3 regions of the Streptococcus sp. 1621 genome follow, and region 2 is predicted to be linked to each of the others. Evidence: predicted binding sites of a transcription regulator. Region 2 holds the regulator's gene; each other region holds the start of a gene.
What was found. Region 2 encodes CtsR, which represses protease genes until heat stress. Its sites were predicted from a motif close to TTGGTCAAAAAAGGTCAAANA; they were not measured.

Region 1: the regulator CtsR is predicted to act here: its motif matches at 3,300-3,320, upstream of HT697_RS04885 (ATP-dependent Clp protease ATP-binding subunit).
Region 3: the regulator CtsR is predicted to act here: its motif matches at 4,186-4,206, upstream of clpP (ATP-dependent Clp protease proteolytic subunit ClpP).

Annotation. Positions count from the first base shown of each region.
Region 1 covers NZ_VMLJ01000019.1:20,860-27,128, reverse strand. Annotated here, with positions in the region: gene pbp2X (penicillin-binding protein PBP2X) at 1-1,853, shown strand, start outside; gene mraY (phospho-N-acetylmuramoyl-pentapeptide-transferase) at 1,855-2,835, shown strand; gene HT697_RS04885 (ATP-dependent Clp protease ATP-binding subunit) at 3,593-5,698, shown strand; gene HT697_RS04880 (S-ribosylhomocysteine lyase) at 5,866-6,269, opposite strand, start outside.
Region 2 covers NZ_VMLJ01000028.1:66,499-72,767, reverse strand. Annotated here, with positions in the region: gene HT697_RS06720 (HAMP domain-containing sensor histidine kinase) at 1-816, opposite strand, end outside; gene rr06 (two-component system response regulator RR06) at 813-1,466, opposite strand; gene HT697_RS06710 (ATP-dependent Clp protease ATP-binding subunit) at 1,990-4,422, opposite strand; gene HT697_RS06705 (CtsR family transcriptional regulator) at 4,424-4,882, opposite strand; gene HT697_RS06700 (ABC transporter ATP-binding protein) at 5,001-5,729, opposite strand; gene HT697_RS06695 (ABC transporter substrate-binding protein) at 5,729-6,269, opposite strand, start outside.
Region 3 covers NZ_VMLJ01000024.1:17,053-23,321, reverse strand. Annotated here, with positions in the region: gene HT697_RS05560 (DUF1697 domain-containing protein) at 1-88, opposite strand, end outside; gene HT697_RS05555 (NAD(P)/FAD-dependent oxidoreductase) at 137-1,309, opposite strand; gene HT697_RS05550 (DegV family protein) at 1,368-2,213, opposite strand; gene HT697_RS05545 (TetR/AcrR family transcriptional regulator) at 2,338-2,895, shown strand; gene HT697_RS05540 (cytidine/deoxycytidylate deaminase family protein) at 2,914-3,381, shown strand; gene upp (uracil phosphoribosyltransferase) at 3,470-4,099, shown strand; gene clpP (ATP-dependent Clp protease proteolytic subunit ClpP) at 4,272-4,862, shown strand; gene HT697_RS05525 (YlbG family protein) at 4,941-5,207, shown strand; gene HT697_RS05520 (ABC transporter substrate-binding protein) at 5,292-6,269, shown strand, end outside.

The sequences.
Region 1 (6,269 bases), on a different contig from region 2:
AATCCTATGTAAGAGAGCAACTCTCGCAACCTAATCTCAAGCAAGTTTCCTTTGGAGCAAAGGGCAATGGGATTACCTATGCCAATATGATGTCTATCAAAAAAGAGTTGGAAACTGCAGAGGTCAAGGGGATTGATTTTACAACCAGTCCCAATCGTAGTTACCCAAACGGACAATTTGCTTCTAGTTTTATCGGACTAGCTCAGCTCCATGAAAATGAAGATGGCAGCAAGAGCTTGCTGGGAACCTCTGGGATGGAGAGTTCCTTGAACAGTATTCTTGCAGGGAAAGATGGTATTATTACCTATGAAAAGGATCGTCTGGGTAATATTGTACCTGGAACAGAACAAGTTTCCCAACAGACGGTAGATGGCAAGGATGTTTATACGACTATTTCCAGCACCCTCCAGTCCTTTATGGAAACCCAGATGGATGCTTTTCAAGAGAAGGTAAAAGGAAAGTACATGACAGCGACTTTGGTTAGTGCTAAAACGGGGGAAATTCTTGCAACGACGCAGAGACCAACCTTTGATGCCGATACTAAGGAAGGACTTACCAAGGACTTTGTTTGGCGTGATATCCTTTATCAAAGTAACTATGAGCCAGGGTCAGCCATGAAGGTCATGACGCTCGCTGCTGCTATTGATAATAATACTTTCCCAGGAGGAGAAGTTTTCAATAGTAGTGAGTTAAAAGTAGCAGATACTACTACCCGAGATTGGGATGTCAATGAAGGATTAACTGTCGGAGGAATGATGACCTTTTCTCAAGGGTTTGCGCACTCAAGTAACGTTGGGATGACGCTTCTTGAGCAAAAGATGGGAGATGCTACCTGGCTGGATTATCTAAGTCGCTTTAAATTTGGTGTTCCGACTCGTTTTGGCTTGACGGATGAATATGCAGGTCAACTTCCGGCTGACAATATCGTCAATATTGCTCAGAGTTCATTTGGACAAGGGATTTCAGTGACCCAGACGCAAATGATTCGTGCCTTCACGGCTATTGCCAACGATGGAGTCATGCTAGAACCTAAATTTATCAGTGCCTTGTATGACCCAAATGACCAATCTGTTCGGAAATCTCAAAAAGAGATTGTAGGAAATCCTGTTTCCAAAGATGCAGCTAGCCAAACTCGTACTCACATGGTCTTGGTAGGGACGGATCCGGTTTATGGAACCATGTATAACCACAGCACAGGCAAGCCAACTGTAACTGTTCCTGGGCAAAATGTAGCCCTCAAGTCTGGTACGGCTCAGATTGCTGACGAGAAAAATGGTGGTTATCTAGTCGGGTTAACCAACTATATTTTCTCGGCTGTATCGATGAATCCGGCTGAAAATCCTGATTTTATCTTGTATGTAACGGTTCAACAGCCTGAACATTATTCAGGTATCCAATTGGGAGAATTTGCCAACCCAATCTTGGAGCGGGCTTCAGCTATGAAAGAATCTCTCAATCTTCAATCTCCTGCTAAAAATTTAGATCAAGTGACGACAGAATCTTCTTATGCAATGCCTAGCATCAAGGATATTTCACCTGGTGAGTTGGCGGAGGCCTTACGCCGAAATATTGTGCAACCCATCGTTGTAGGTACTGGAACAAAGATTAAAGAGACTTCTGTAGAAGAAGGAAAAAATCTTGCACCAAACCAACAAGTTCTCCTTTTATCGGATAAGGTGGAAGAAATTCCAGACATGTATGGCTGGAAAAAAGAGACTGCCGAGGCCTTTGCTAAATGGTTGGATATTGAACTGGAATTTGAAGGTTCAGGTTCCATCGTTCAGAAGCAAGATGTTCGGACTAATACAGCTATCAAAAACATTAAAAAAATTAAATTAACTTTAGGAGACTAATATGTTTATTTCCATCAGTGCTGGAATTGTGACATTTTTACTAACTTTAGTAGGAATTCCGGCCTTTATCCAATTTTATAGAAAGGCGCAAATTACAGGCCAGCAGATGCATGAGGATGTCAAACAGCACCAGGCAAAAGCTGGGACTCCTACAATGGGAGGTTTGGTTTTCTTAATTGCTTCTGTTTTAGTTGCTTTCTTTTTTGCCCTATTTAGTAGCCAATTCAGCAATAATGTGGGAATGATTTTGTTCATCTTGGTCTTGTATGGCTTGGTCGGATTTTTAGATGACTTTCTCAAGGTTTTTCGCAAAATCAATGAGGGGCTGAATCCTAAGCAAAAATTGGCTCTTCAGCTTCTAGGTGGAGTTATCTTCTATCTTTTCTATGAGCGTGGGGGCGATATGCTTTCAGTCTTTGGTTACCAAGTGCATCTGGGGATTTTCTATATTTTCTTCGCCCTTTTCTGGCTAGTCGGTTTTTCAAATGCAGTCAACTTGACAGACGGAATTGACGGTCTGGCTAGTATTTCAGTGGCGATTAGTTTGTCTGCCTATGGAGTTATTGCCTATGTGCAAGGCCAGATGGATATTCTCCTGGTGATTTTTGCCATGATTGGTGGTTTACTCGGTTTCTTCGTCTTTAACCATAAGCCGGCCAAGGTCTTTATGGGAGATGTGGGAAGTTTGGCCCTAGGTGGAATGTTGGCAGCTATTTCTATGGCCCTCCACCAAGAATGGACTCTCTTGATTATCGGAATTGTTTATGTCTTTGAAACAACTTCGGTCATGATGCAAGTCAGTTATTTCAAACTGACAGGTGGTAAACGTATTTTCCGTATGACGCCTGTGCATCACCATTTTGAGCTTGGAGGATTGTCTGGTAAAGGAAATCCTTGGAGCGAGTGGAAGGTTGACTTCTTCTTTTGGGGAGTTGGGCTTCTAGCAAGTCTCCTGACCCTCGCAATTTTGTATTTGATGTAAGAATGGCACCCTGATGTTTCAGGGTGTTTTTGCTGTTTAAAAAATATTGGTCAATTAAAGTCAAAACCCTTGACCTTTTCTGACTAATGTAGTATATTATGAACGTAAGGTAAATGAAAGCCTTACGTGAACACTTATGCTTAATGAAAATCAAGAGCAAACTAGGAAGCTAGCTTTAGGCAGCTCAAAACACGGTTTTGAGGTTGTAGATAAGGCGGAGCTGATGTGGTTTGAAGAGTGTAAAAAAATATTGGTCAGTTAAAGTCAAATATCTTGACCTTTTCTGACCAATGTAGTATATCATGAATGTAAGGTAAATGAAAGCCTTACGTGAACACTTATGTTCAATGAAAATCAAGAGCAAACTAGGAAGCTAGTCGTAGGTTATCAAAACCCTGTTTTGAGGTTGTAGATAAGGCGAAGCTGATGTGGTTTGAGGAGATTTTCGAAAAGTATAAAAAATATTGGTCAATTAAAGTCAAATCCCTTGACCTTTTCTGACTAATGTAGTATATTATGAACGTAAGGTAAATGAAAGCCTTACTCGAACACTTATTTAAAGTAAAATAGAAAGAGGTGGGGTCTATGTTTAATCTAGAAATCTTCAGAAGTAAAGATAGTCTACTCCTGCTTGAAAAAGAAAAACCAGAAATAGTACCTAGAGTAGCGATTTAGCTAGTCTAAATTTTTTAAAACAAAGGTCAAAGATAGTCAATATCAGTAATCATAACTAAGTAAACAAAAAGAGGTAAAGAATATGAACAACAACTTTAATAATTTTAACAACATGGATGATTTATTTAACCAATTGATGGGTGGTATGCGCGGATACAGTTCTGAAAATCGTCGTTACTTGATTAATGGACGTGAAGTCACACCTGAGGAATTTACTCACTATCGTGCGACTGGTCAATTACCAGGAAATGCAGAAGTTGATGGCCAAATGCCACAACATACGTCAGGTATGAAACAAGACGGTGTCCTTGCTAAACTAGGTCGAAACTTGACAGCAGAAGCTCGCGAGGGCAAGTTGGATCCTGTTATCGGACGAAACGAGGAAATTCAAGAAACATCTGAAATCCTCTCACGCCGTACTAAAAACAATCCTGTACTTGTCGGAGATGCAGGTGTTGGTAAGACAGCCGTTGTCGAAGGTTTAGCACAAGCTATTGTGAATGGTGATGTTCCTGCTGCTATCAAGAACAAGGAAATTATTTCCATTGACATCTCAGGTCTTGAGGCTGGGACTCAATATCGTGGTAGCTTTGAAGAAAATGTCCAAAACCTAGTCAATGAAGTGAAAGAAGCAGGGAATATTATCCTCTTCTTTGATGAAATTCACCAAATCCTCGGTGCAGGTAGTACGGGTGGAGACAGTGGTTCTAAAGGGCTTGCGGATATTCTCAAGCCAGCCCTCTCTCGTGGAGAATTGACAGTGATTGGGGCAACGACTCAAGATGAATACCGTAACACCATCTTGAAGAATGCAGCTCTTGCTCGTCGTTTCAACGAAGTCAAGGTCAATGCTCCTTCAGCAGAGGATACCTTTAAAATTCTTCAAGGAATTCGTGACCTCTATCAACAACACCACAATGTCATCTTGCCAGACGAAGTCTTGAAAGCAGCGGTGGATTATTCTGTTCAGTATATTCCTCAACGTAGCTTGCCAGATAAGGCTATCGACCTTGTCGATGTAACGGCTGCTCACTTGGCAGCTCAGCATCCTGTAACAGATGTGCATGCTGTTGAACGTGAAATCGAGGCAGAAAAAGACAAGCAAGAAAAAGCAGTTGAGGCAGAAGATTTTGAAGCAGCTCTAAACTATAAAACACGCATCGCAGAATTGGAAAAGAAAATCGAAAACCACACAGAAGATATGAAAGTGACTGCAAGTGTCAACGATGTGGCTGAATCTGTAGAACGTATGACGGGTATTCCAGTATCGCAAATGGGAGCATCAGACATCGAGCGTTTGAAAGATATGGCTCATCGCTTGCAAGATAAGGTAATCGGTCAAGATAAGGCAGTAGAAGCAGTGGCCCGTGCTATCCGTCGTAACCGTGCTGGTTTTGATGAAGGTAATCGCCCAATCGGCAGCTTCCTCTTTGTAGGACCAACTGGGGTTGGTAAGACAGAACTTGCTAAGCAATTGGCGCTGGATATGTTTGGAACTAAGGACGCCATCATCCGTTTGGATATGTCTGAATACAGTGACCGCACAGCAGTTTCTAAGCTGATTGGTACCACAGCAGGTTATGTGGGTTATGATGACAATAGCAATACCTTGACAGAACGTGTTCGTCGCAATCCATACTCTATCATTCTCTTGGATGAAATTGAAAAGGCTGATCCTCAAGTCATTACCCTTCTCCTCCAAGTATTGGATGATGGTCGTTTGACAGATGGTCAAGGAAATACCGTTAACTTTAAAAACACAGTCATTATCGCAACATCAAATGCTGGTTTTGGCTATGAAGCTAACTTGACAGAAGATGCGGACAAACCAGAATTGATGGACCGTTTGAAACCCTTCTTCCGTCCAGAATTCCTCAACCGCTTTAATGCAGTTATCGAGTTCTCGCACTTGACGAAGGAAGACCTTTCTAAGATTGTGGATTTAATGTTGGCTGAAGTCAACCAAACCTTGGCTAAGAAAGACATTGACTTGGTAGTCAGTCAAGCAGCTAAGGACTATATCACAGAAGAAGGTTATGACGAAGTCATGGGTGTTCGTCCGCTCCGTCGCGTGGTTGAACAAGAAATTCGGGATAAGGTGACAGACTTCCACTTGGATCACCTAGATGCTAAACATCTGGAAGCAGATATGGAAGATGGTGTTTTGGTCATTCGTGAAAAAGCCTAATACTCTTCGAAAATCAAATTCAAACCACGTCAGCTTCGCCTTGCCGTACTCAAGTACTGTCTGTGGCTAGCTTCCTAGTTTGCTTTTTGATTTTCATTGAGTATAAGCCAAGATTTTGAGAATAAAAAGAAGGAGCCAGCTGAAAAAAACTGGTTCCTTTTTTACATTTAAATCACATGACGCTCAAAGGCATCATCTGAAATACCTTGTTCTAGGATGAGTTTAGCCCATTCTTTAGCAGAAAAGAGACTGTGATCCTTGTAGTTTCCGCAAGATTCGATGGTTGTTCCAGGGACGTCTTCCCAAGTAGTAGTTTCAGTGATTTCCTTGAGCGAATCCTTGATAACTGCTGCAATTTCAGCGCTGGTATGACGCCCCCACATAATCATGTGGAAGCCTGTGCGGCAACCAAATGGTGAACAGTCAATCATGCCGTCGATGCGGGTACGGATGAGTTTGGCTAAGAGGTGCTCGATAGTGTGAAGGCCGGCAGTAGGGATAGAGTCTTCGTTTGGTTGCACCAAGCGAATATCATAATTGGAGATGATGTCTCCCTTTGGCCCTGTTTCTT
Region 2 (6,269 bases):
AAGATACTTAGGATGATCCTTATAATCCCCCACATTGTATTGCATATTTTCTAAGATAATCCTGAGAGTAGCTAGAGGTGTCTTTAATTCATGCGATGCTCCACGGACAAAGGAAACCTTTTGATTTTGCAATTTTACAATTTGCTCATTGCGATTTTCCAACTCATGAATAACTTTCAACAAGTGCTCATACACATCATTAATCTGTTTTCCAACTTCACCAACTTCATCTTTTCTGCTTTCATCAAAACGAATATTGTCATCCAAATCTTGCATCTTACTAGTCACTTCTGAAATGTAAAAAAGAGGATTGAGCAAGCGTTTCGTATAAAAATAAGAAAAAACAAAGGAAAAAGCAATTGTAACCAAAAATGTATAGGGGAGATACAAAAGCAAAATATTCTTTGCTTCTTTGTAGATATCCACTCCCTGCACAAACTGCACCGTTACCTGTTTACCATCTGCTGTACTAACAGGCTTATCTAACATTACGATATAATTTGATAGCTCTCCATCTTTAATATCTAAGTCATGCACAAGAGGGAGCCGCTTATCTAAGATATCTCTTTTAAGGTGAGCAGATATAGTCAAGGACTTTGAATAAGACTGGAGTAAGCTTGGAATTTCATCAGCTGTCTTAGTCTTTAAATACTCCGTAAACACTCTTGCACTCTCATTAAACTTTTCCCCCTCCAATTGAATATAATAAAAAGGAAAGGTCAAATAAATAGCTATATGAATGACTAGACCAACACCACCTAGAATTGCAAAACTTCTTAAAAAAGACTTGGTTAATAATTTAGGATTTTTTATCATAAGCTAATCTTATACCCAACATTTTTCACAGTCACAATGCAATCTAAAGCTAATTTTTTGCGAAGAGTACGAATATAGACATCAACGACCCTATCACAAGGTAAATCAGCTACATCTTTTGAAATTTCTTCCAATATCTGCTCTCTACTTAAAACTTGATTTTTATGTTGAATCAAACACTTTAGTACCAATAATTCCTTTGGTTTGAGATCAATTTCTTCATTTTTATAATGTGCTTTGTAAGAGGTAAAATCCACTGTTGCATCCTGATATTGCCAAAGATCCTCTATGACGTAGTAACGTCTGATAAGCGCTTTAATACGCTTGGCAAGCAGTACCAAAGAAAAAGGCTTTGTCACATGATCATCAGCATAGAGATCAAATACCTGTGACTGAGTAGTTTCATCTCCTAGAGCACTCAAGACGATGACAGGAATATCGTGCTCTTGATTGATTTCTTTTAACACTTCAAAACCACTCTTCCTAGGCATCATTAAATCCAGTACCATGAGATGGATAGGGAGATCCTGAAATTTTTCCAAGGCCTCTTGTCCATCCTTAGCCATAATGACGTGATAACCCTCTTCTGTCAGAAATGCTGCAATTCCTTCTCTAATCATTTCCTCGTCATCTGCAACTAAAATGTTCATCTTTCTCCCTTTCTACTACCGGAACTTCACACATCTATTCCCTGTATGTTATTTGAAAATTTCCTACCAGCCTATCATCTATGATAATGGAATGGATTTCATTTATCCGCTACTTGTTGTCAACAACAACGTCAATACAAGAAAATCATTCATCTTGCAGCTTAGTTTGATTTTTCAAATACCAGCTAGAACGGATTTGACAGGCAAAAAAGAAACAGGTCTCTTTTGAAAGGATAAAAATTTCAGATAAGACTGCTCTTTTTCTACTACACACGCTCTAAGACAAATACGATGGAGGGTAATAAACATATGAATTTTGGGTTGAATAGTGAAAACCACGGATCCTTTAGAAGCTATAGGTTTTAGTTTCATACTCTTCGAAAATCTCTTCAAACCACGTCAGCTCTATCTGCAACCTCAAAACAGTGTTTTGAGCAACCTGCGGCTAGCTTCCTAATTTGCTCTTTGATTTTCATTAAGTATCACTCCACTATGAGTTATGGTCGCTGATACTTTTATTCTTTTATGCAATATCAAATTTTAACCGGCCTGCTTTAACACCAATCTTAAGTGTGCTACCTGCCTCTAATTCTCCCTTGAGAAGAAGTTCTGCCAACTTGTCCTCCACTTCTGTTTGCAGGATTCTGCGAAGTGGACGAGCTCCCATCTCTGGGTCATATCCTTGATTTGCCAACAATTTCAGTGCTGAAGCTTGTAATTTCAAATCAATGCCTTTTTCAGCCAAACTTGCCACTAAAGGTTTAACCATAATCTTCACCACTTCCTGCATATGGTCGCTAGACAGGCTATGGAAGACCACCTTTTCATCAATGCGGTTGATGAATTCCGGTCTATAAGCCTTTTTCAGCTCTTCGAACATGCGTTTCTCCATATTCTCCTGGTCAAAACGAATGTCCTTAGCCCCAAATCCGACAGTCTTGTCATCACGAAGGGCTGTCGCACCAAGGTTTGACGTCATGATAATAATGGTATTTGAAAAGTCAACCTTGCGGCCCTTGCTATCGGTCAAGACACCGTCATCCAAGACCTGCAAGAGAACATTAAAGATATCTGGGTGGGCCTTCTCTACCTCGTCAAAAAGGAGAACGGAATAGGGTTTGTTGCGAACCTTCTCGGTCAACTCCCCACCTTCTTCATAACCCACATAACCCGGAGGAGCTCCGTTGAGACGGCTGGCTGCGAATTTCTCCATATATTCACTCATATCAAATCGAATAAGGGCTGATTCGTCGTCAAAAAGAACTTCTGCCAAAGCCTTGGCTAATTCAGTTTTTCCGACACCCGTAGGCCCTAGGAACATAAAGGAGCCAATCGGACGCTTGTGACTGCGAATCCCTGACTGGTTGCGGCGAATGGCACGGCTAATGCTTGAAACAGCTTGATCTTGACCAATGACACGTTTGTGTAGTTCAGCTTCCAGATTCAGGTATTTCTTAGCATCAGTCTGAGTCAGTTTTTGGACTGGAATACCTGACAAGCGACTCAAGGTGGTCAAAATATCAGACTCTGTCACCAAGTCTTTGTAAACAAGCACTTCCTCTTCTTTTGCAATTAGCTGAGCTGCCTGTTTCCACTTACCATCCATCAAGGCCTTGTCAGCTGGACTCAAACCTGAATCGTCTGCTTTTACATGCTTTGCCTTATTTTGCACTGTTGCTGCTGCCTCATCCAAGAGATCGATAGCAGAGTCTGGCAAGTGACGACTAGTCAAGTAACGATGAGCCATCTTAACCGCTGTTTCAACCGCTTCATCTGTGATTTGCACACGGTGATGTTTCTCATAAGTCGCCTTCAAGCCTTGCAAAATGGTCATGCTGTCTGCTACACTTGGCTCTTCAATCGTTACTTTAGCGAAACGACGAGAAAGGGCCGCATCTTTTTCGATATGTTTTTGATATTCTTCCTGAGTAGTCGCACCAACAGTTCTCAAAGTTCCACGCGCCAAGGCTGGCTTCAAGATATTAGCCGCATCCAGGGTCGAATCAATCCCGCTCCCAGAACCCATGATGGTGTGGAGTTCGTCGATAAAGAGGATTACTTGCCCATCTTCTTCAATATCCTTGATGATATTGTTCATGCGCTCTTCAAAGTCACCACGGAAACGTGTCCCTGCAACGACATTCATCAAATCCAGCTCTAACACGCTCATCTTAGCCATTTCCACAGGCACATCCCCACTAGCAATACGCTGGGCAAGACCAAGCGCTAGAGCTGTCTTCCCGACACCAGCATCCCCAACCAAGACAGGATTATTCTTGGTCTTTCGACTCAAGATTTGAATCATACGCGAGATTTCCTTATCCCGACCGATGACTGGTTCTAACTTGCCAGAACGCGCTTGCTCTGTCAAATCATGCGTATAGTCCTCGAGACCACCACTCGGAGTCTGCGGCATGCCCATCATATTGGCCATAGAATTTTGCTTGTCAGCTACTGTACGATGGCGTTGGCGTAGAGCCTTGAGGTCTTCACGAGTCCAGCCTGCACGTTCTTCTAAATTTCGACGAAGGGCAGCAATCTTGACCTGATCTTTCTTGTCTTCATAAGAAAAACCAGCCCTCTCCAAGATACGAGTCGCCAAGGCATTGCCATCATGCAAAATCGCATAGAGGACGTGCTCTGTCCCTAGCACCTTAGCATGGACCACTGACGCTACATACTCTGCTTCATCAAAAAGGACCTGCAAGCGATGGGAGAACGGCAATTCCGTAAAGGTTTCATCCTGGCTATAGTCCGTTTCAGTCAGTTCCAAAGCGACCTCTTCTAAACGGTCCATCTCATATGGATAATCATTTAAAGTCGCCCCTGCCACACTATAACTGTGATTGGACATGGCAATCAACAAGTGCCAAGACTCTAGATAATGAGCTCCAAAATGGCCAGCAACCATGTAGGCACTTTCGATACATTCATTCAATGCTTTTGAATAGTTCATCTTACTTCCCTTTTCTATCTACCTCTTGTATGACCTGTCGTAGCATGTTTGCTCGAACAACTGGAGCTTCTTCTCCTAGAACACGATCCAAAGCTACTGATACTAGCAAATTCATCTCCTGCTTGGTCATCAATTCCTGCTCAACCAAAAGCTGTAGAATATCCTCATAAATTTCTTGACTGACCTGCTCACCAATTGAGTAAAGCAGCTCCCTGAGCATTTCATGATGACTAGAAAACTCAATCCGTCCTATACGAATATAGCCTCCGCCACCACGCTTACTTTCAACCAAGTAGCCTCTACTTTCGGTAAAGCGTGTCTTGATCACATAGTTAATCTGACTAGGGACAACCTGAAAGGTATCAGCCAACTGACTCCGTTGCAACTCCACAATACCAGATTGATCTAAAATCGCCTTGATGTAGGCCTCAATATGATCCGATGTATTTTTAAATCTCATTACAAACCCACCTCTCTCTTTAAACCTTGACTATCTTTGACTATTATACCGAAATTTTCTTATTTTTAAAAGAAAAAGGGCGTTGGTAAAGGATAATCTTCACCAACTCCCTATTTTTCTACTTATCTAAGCCTAATTCTGCCAAGATTTGACGTTTGTAGGCAATCTTTTGGACTTCCTTGTCCTCATCTTCAGACCAATCTAGTTTAATTTCTGAAACAATCTGCCCAGGGCGATTTTTCAAGATATAGATGCGGTCGCTGAGACTGAGGGCCTCCTCGATACTATGCGTGATAATCAGGGTCGTCAGCTGCAACTGCTTGTGAATCTCAAGGTACCAAGCGTGGAGTTCCATCTTGGTCATCTCATCCAAGGCGCTAAAGGCCTCATCTAAGAGAAAGAGCTTGTGCCCGAAAAGGTAGGTTCGGAGTAAGGCTACACGCTGGCGCATCCCACCACTAAGTTCATGAGGGTATTTATCTCTTACAGCTGTCAACTGGAAGGTCGCAAGAATTTCATCTGCGCGGGCAATGGCTTCCGCCTTATCCACCTTTTGAATCAAGAGGGGCAGAATAATATTACCAAGCACCGTCTTATGCTCCAAGAGCAAATCCTTTTGCAACATATAACTCACGCGCCCCTTGGGATTTTCTTCACCATCAAGGACAATTCTCCCTGACTGAACTTCTAAAATCCCAGCGATTAGGTTAAAGAGGGTGGTCTTCCCTACACCACTTGGACCTAGAATGGAAACCACTTCACCTGAAGTTACCTGTAGGTTGATATCCTCTAAAATCCTCTCCTGACCATAGGCATAACTGACGTGTTCTAGTCTTATTTCTGTCATTATTTCACAAATTCGTTGGTGAAGCCTTTGTCTGTCAAGTCTTCTTTGAGGATACCATTTTCTTTATCCCATTTGTAGAAGGCATTCCAGCGAGCTGCATCAAATTGACCCCATTTTTCCTTGTCGCTTGCGTATTCTTTTGACAAGTATTTTTGAGATTCGATGACAAAGTCACGTTTTTCTTTGAGCTCAGGAGCATTCTTGATGAGAATATCTGCAGCTTCTTCTGGATGCTCCATAGCGTATTGGTAGCCTTTTTTGATGGCTTGGATGACTTTACGAGCTTCTTCTTTATTATCTTTCAGATAGTCGTTGTTTGCGATGATAACTGGTGAGTAGTAGTCAAATTCTTTAACGTAGTCTTTCAAGTACATGAAATTAGCATCTACACCTTGAGATTTGGCAAGGATACCATCCCATCCATAGTAGATCCAAGCAGCATCAAAGACGCCATTGGCAATCGGTGTGATCGAGTTTGAGTCGTTGTTTGGTACTTTTTCGACCTTCTCAAAATCTCCGCCTTGTGATTCTACCAAGGTT
Region 3 (6,269 bases), on a different contig from region 2:
CTGTCAAGATATCTACTAGATAAGACATTTTAGGGATAGCATTTTTTCCATTAGGAGTAACTCCCCTTAACAAGATAATATGTTCCAAAGGGCTTCCTTTCTTTTGGGGTAGATTGTTCCATTGAGTAATGTATATTTAGATTAGATTTGATCCCGCAACCCAGCCAGTACAGAGGGCAGAAGTGATGTTAAAGCCACCTGTGTGGGCGTTGATATCCATGACCTCGCCAGCAAAGTGGAGGCCAGGTACCAGCTTACTTTCCAGAGTTTTAGGGTTGATTTCCTTAAGACTGACGCCACCCTTGGTAACAAAGGACTTGGCGAGGGACATTTTACCAGTCACAGGGATTTTGAGGGACTTGATAGACTGGAGCAGTTTTTCACGTTCCTTTTCAGTCAGTTGTTTGACTTTGTCAGGATAGCCTTGTACAAAAAATTCTGCCAAGCGTTCTGGTAACAAGGTTTTTAAAGCATTTTTCAAGGATTTTTCCCGATTTTCTTCGAGAAATGCAGCCAAGTCCTTCTCAGAAAGTTGAGGCAAAACGTCCAGTGAGAGAACCTCCCCACCCTTGACAAAACTAGACAAACGTAGGGCAGCAGGGCCAGACAAACCAAAGTGGGTAAAGAGGAGGTCATGAGTGATGACATGTTTGCCATAGCTTAGGGTCACATCATCCAATGAAATTCCCTGCAAGGCCTTGTGTGGAAAATCTGTTAATAAAGGACTTTCAGCGGCTTCAAGTTCGGTAATGGTATGCTTAAAATGACGGGCAATCTCGTGACCAAAACCAGTAGAACCAGTCGAAGGATAAGATTTACCACCAGTTGTGACAATGAGTTTCTCACAAGTGAAGGTTTGGTCAGCTGATTTAAGGACAAACTGGTCATCTATCTTTTTAACCGAAACAATTTCTGTTTGAGTAGCAACTTGACCACCGAGCTCAGTGATTTTCTTTTCCAAGGCTTCGATAATGGTACGAGACTTGTCACTAGTAGGAAAGACGCGGCCGTGGTCTTCGACCTTAAGTTTAACCCCATTTTCTGTAAAAAAGTTAATGATGTCATGATTATCAAACTGGGAGAAGACACTGTATAAAAAGCGTCCATTTCCAGGAATTCCAGCTAGCAGGTCGTCCAAACTACCATTGTTGGTTACATTGCAACGTCCCCCACCAGTTCCAGCTAATTTCTTTCCAAGTTTCCGATTTTTTTCGATGAGGAAGGTTTTCTGTCCATAAAAGCTACTGGAAATCGTAGCCATCATGCCAGCAGGACCTCCACCGATGACAATAGTATCAAAATGTTTCATAGCTCTATTGTACCACAAAAAAACAAGAGATGATGGTCACCTCTTGTCAAGAATGCAATTAATCAATTTCATATCCCATCAGCAAACCACCATCTTCTGCATAAAAACTGCAGAGACCAGATGTTGGGAGAATTTTAATATCCGCTTGTGGGAAGGTTTCACGGATTCGGTCTGAAAGCTGTTGGCAACATTTCTCGTTATTGCGTTGGGCCATGACAATACGGCCACCAGCATATCCTGCTTTCACTAACTCTTCATAGGCTGCCTGAATCGATTTCTTTGCTCCTCTTGCTTTTTGTAGCAATTCGAGAGTTCCAGTTTCACTAGCTTCCCCGACCATACGGATATTTAGAAGGCCAACGACCGTACCGATAAGCTTGCTCAAACGGCCGTTTTTCACCAAGTTATCGACTTTGGCTAGGACAAAGAGCAACTTGGTTTTTTCTTGATAGGCAGTGATAGATTCAACCACTTCTTCAAAAGATAAGCCCTGGTCAATCAAGTCATTTAATTTTTCTACGAGCAAGTCAACTTCCCCGCCAGCAGACAAACTATCAATTACATGAATCTTAGTGTCAGGATGGTCTTCCAGATAAATATTCTTGGCCAGTTGAGCGCTATTGTGACTGCCAGAAAGAGTACCAGTGATGGTTACTAGGAAAATGTTTTTGGCTCCTTCAAATGCTCGCAAATAATCATCTGGGCTTGGACAAGCCGATTTTGAAGCTTCTGCGGTTGCATACATGGTTTCCATCATTTGGTCAATGTTAAGACTGGCATCATCAACAAAGACCTGATCAGCTACTTGAATGGTTAAGGGAACACTTACAAAGGTCGTGTCAATAGCTGGTGTTGCCAGCTGACGATAATCACAACCAGAGTCAGCAATAATCTTCCAAGTCATAGAAATTCTCCATCTTTGTCAGTTATACATTGACAAAGGTTCTGTCTTTTTTTACAATTATATCATGAAAACCCTTGAAACAAAAGCCTCATCCGTCTGTTGTGACAAGTAGAAAGAAAATGTTATGTCTGAACGTAGAATCTCTGAAAAGTCTCTTGAAAATCTCAGAAAATCAAACCAAGAATCGAATTTATTAACTAGAGAAGCCATCGAAACAGCCCTCTTGCAGCTCTTGGAAAAAAAGGATCTGACCAAGATTAGTATTTCTGAATTGGTCAAACGTGCAGGCGTTTCTCGTGCAGCCTTTTACCGTAATTATGATTCCAAAGAGGAGATTTTAGAAAGCGTCTTTAAACGAACTGTCCACAATATTATGGAACAGATGCATCATTATGATTTAAAGACGGACCTTTATCTGGTATGGGTTCACCTTTTCCGAGAGGCAAGAAAGGAAGCCAGAGTGATTCAACTGGCCTTGGATTACCATCTGGAAAAAATCTTTGTCCAAGCCATGCAGGAATTTCTAGAAAAATACCATGGAAAATCAAAAGGTGTCAGCTCTTATCTTCATTCCTTCTGGAGTTCGGCCATCGTCTCTGTCCTCCTAAAATGGATCAAGGATGGCATGAAGGTACCAGCTGAAAAGATTGCGGATTTAGGTTTACCATTTTTTAAAAAATAGAGAAAAAGGAGAAAAGAGATGACTGAAAAAAGACTGGCTTGGGATGAGTATTTTGCAGCCCAAGCCCTACTGATTGCTAATCGTTCCACTTGTAAACGTGCCAAAGTGGGCGCTATTCTGGTAAAAGATAATAAGGTTATTTCCACTGGTTACAATGGTTCGGTGTCAGGTACCGAGCATTGTATTGACCATGAATGTCTGGTCATTGAAGGCCACTGTGTTCGCACCCTTCACGCTGAGGTTAATGCTATTCTCCAAGGTGCAGAGCGTGGTGTTCCTAAAGGCTTTACAGCCTATGTAACCCATTTTCCTTGTCTGAACTGTACCAAACAATTATTGCAGGTCGGCTGCAAACGCGTGGTTTATATCAACCAGTACAGAATGGACGACTACGCCCAATACCTCTATCAAGAAAAAGGGACAGAATTGACTCATTTACCACTTGAGACAGTACAGACAGCTCTTAAAGAGGCTGATCTAATGTAAAAATTATCAAAAATAAATGGTTTAGAAAGATTTTTAAACCGTTTTTTGGTATAATAAGAAGAATAAATTGAAAGAAGGAATTCCAAAAATGGGAAAAATTGAAGTTATTAATCATCCACTGATTCAACACAAATTGTCAATCTTGCGTCGTACAGATACTTCTACAAAAGCTTTTCGTGAGCTAGTAGATGAGATTGCAATGTTGATGGGGTATGAAGTACTTCGTGATCTTCCACTAGAAGATGTGGAAATCGAAACACCAATTACAAAAACAGTTCAAAAACAATTGGCAGGTAAGAAATTGGCCATCGTTCCAATTTTGCGTGCAGGTATCGGGATGGTTGATGGTCTCTTGAGCTTGGTTCCAGCTGCTAAAGTTGGTCACATCGGTATGTACCGTGATGAAGAAACACTTCAACCAGTTGAGTACTTGGTAAAATTGCCTGAAGATATTGACCAACGTCAAATTTTTGTGGTAGACCCAATGTTGGCAACAGGTGGATCAGCAATCTTAGCTGTCGACTCACTTAAAAAACGTGGGGCATCAAATATCAAGTTTGTCTGCCTTGTATCTGCTCCAGAAGGTGTAAAAGCCCTTCAAGAAGCTCATCCAGATGTAGAAATCTTTACAGCAGCCTTGGATGAACGCTTGAACGAACACGGTTATATCGTTCCAGGTCTTGGAGATGCTGGAGACCGCTTGTTCGGTACGAAATAAAATTAAAAGAAGAATGACTTGGAAAAGGATTTCCAGTCACGAAAGGAGGTTGAATTTTTGTTTCTGTCTAATGAAAACAGAGCAAAAATTTGACCTTTTTTGACCAATATATTATAATAGTCTTATCTTTAGTCATTTGACCAACAAAAATAAAACTCAAAAGGAGAAATAAATGATTCCTGTAGTTATTGAACAAACAAGTCGTGGAGAACGTTCTTACGATATTTACTCACGTCTTCTCAAAGACCGCATCATTATGCTAACAGGTCCAGTTGAAGACAATATGGCTAACTCTGTTATTGCCCAATTGCTTTTCTTGGATGCCCAAGATAGTACAAAAGATATTTACCTTTATGTAAACACACCTGGTGGTTCTGTTTCAGCTGGTTTGGCAATCGTTGATACCATGAACTTTATTAAGGCAGATGTCCAAACTATCGTTATGGGTATGGCAGCATCTATGGGAACAGTCATCGCATCAAGTGGAGCAAAAGGCAAACGTTTCATGCTTCCAAATGCAGAGTATATGATCCACCAACCAATGGGCGGTACAGGTGGAGGTACCCAACAAACCGATATGGCGATCGCTGCAGAACACTTGCTTAAAACTCGTAATACCTTGGAAAAAATCTTGGCTGAAAATTCAGGTCAGTCAATCGAAAAAATCCATGCAGATGCAGAACGCGATAACTGGATGAGTGCTCAAGAAACACTTGAATATGGCTTTATTGATGAAATCATGGCCAACAATTCATTGAACTAATGTTGATAGAAGGCAAACTCGACTGGGTTTGCTTTTTTTGGTATAATAGGGAGAGATTTCTTAGAAAGAGGATTTATCATGTTTGAAAAAGTCAATCGATCTGGCTTGATTATCTATCTTTACTATAATCGTGATGCAAAAAAACTGCAGGATTATGGAGATATTACCTATCATTCCAAGAAACATCGTTACTTACAACTCTATGTTCCAACTCAAGAAGTGGAGCAATTGGTCGGGCGCTTGAGCAAGGAAAAATTTATCAAAAAAGTCAGAGTTTGTCATATCCAAGAGCTGGAAACACCCTTTGTTGGCAACCTTTACCGAGAAGAAAACGTTATCAGATAAAAATTTAAAGAAAAGCGTTGACAATTTTCTGATAATTCGGTATATTCTTAACAGACTATTTAAGAAATAAGGAGACAAAAAAAGATGAAGAAAAAATTTGCCCTATCGTTTGTGGCGTTTGCAAGTGTAGCACTTCTTGCAGCCTGTGGAGAAGTGAAGTCTGGAGCAGTCAACACTGCTGGTAACTCAGTAGAAGAAAAGACAATTAAAATCGGGTTTAACTTTGAGGAAACTGGTGCCGTAGCAGCCTACGGAACATCTGAACAAAAAGGTGCCCAATTGGCTGTTGATGAAATCAATGCTGCAGGTGGTATCGATGGAAAACAAATCGAAGTAGTTGATAAAGATAATAAGTCTGAAACAGCTGAGGCGGCTTCAGTAACAACTAACCTTGTAACCCAATCTAAAGTATCAGCAATCGTAGGACCTGCGACATCTGGTGCAACTGCAGCTGCGGTAGCGAACGCTACAAAAGCAGGTGTTCCATTGATCTCACCAAGTGCGACTCAAGATGGATTGACTAAAGGTCAAGATTACCTCTTTATCGGAACTTTCCAAGATAGCTTCCAAGGAAAAATTATCTCAAACTATGTTTCTGAAAAATTAAATGCTAAGAAAGTTGTTCTTTACACTGACAATGCCAGTGACTATGCTAAAGGGATTGCTAAAGCCTTCCGTGAAGCTTACAAAGGTGAAATCGTTGCAGATGAAACTTTCGTAGCAGGTGACACAGACTTCCAAGCAGCCCTTACAAAAATGAAAGGGAAAGATTTTGATGCTATCATCGTTCCTGGTTACTACACTGAAGCTGGTAAAATTGTAAACCAAGCGCGTGGTATGGGAATTGACAAACCAATCGTTGGTGGTGATGGATTCAACGGTGAAGAGTTTGTACAACAAGCAACTGCTGAAAAAGCATCAAACATCTACTTTATCTCAGGCTTCTCAACTACTGTAGAAGTTTCAGCTAAAGCAAAAGCCTTCCTTGATGCATACCGTGCTAAGTACAATGAAGAGCCTTCAACATTTGCAGCCTTGGCTTATGACTCAGTTCACCTTGTA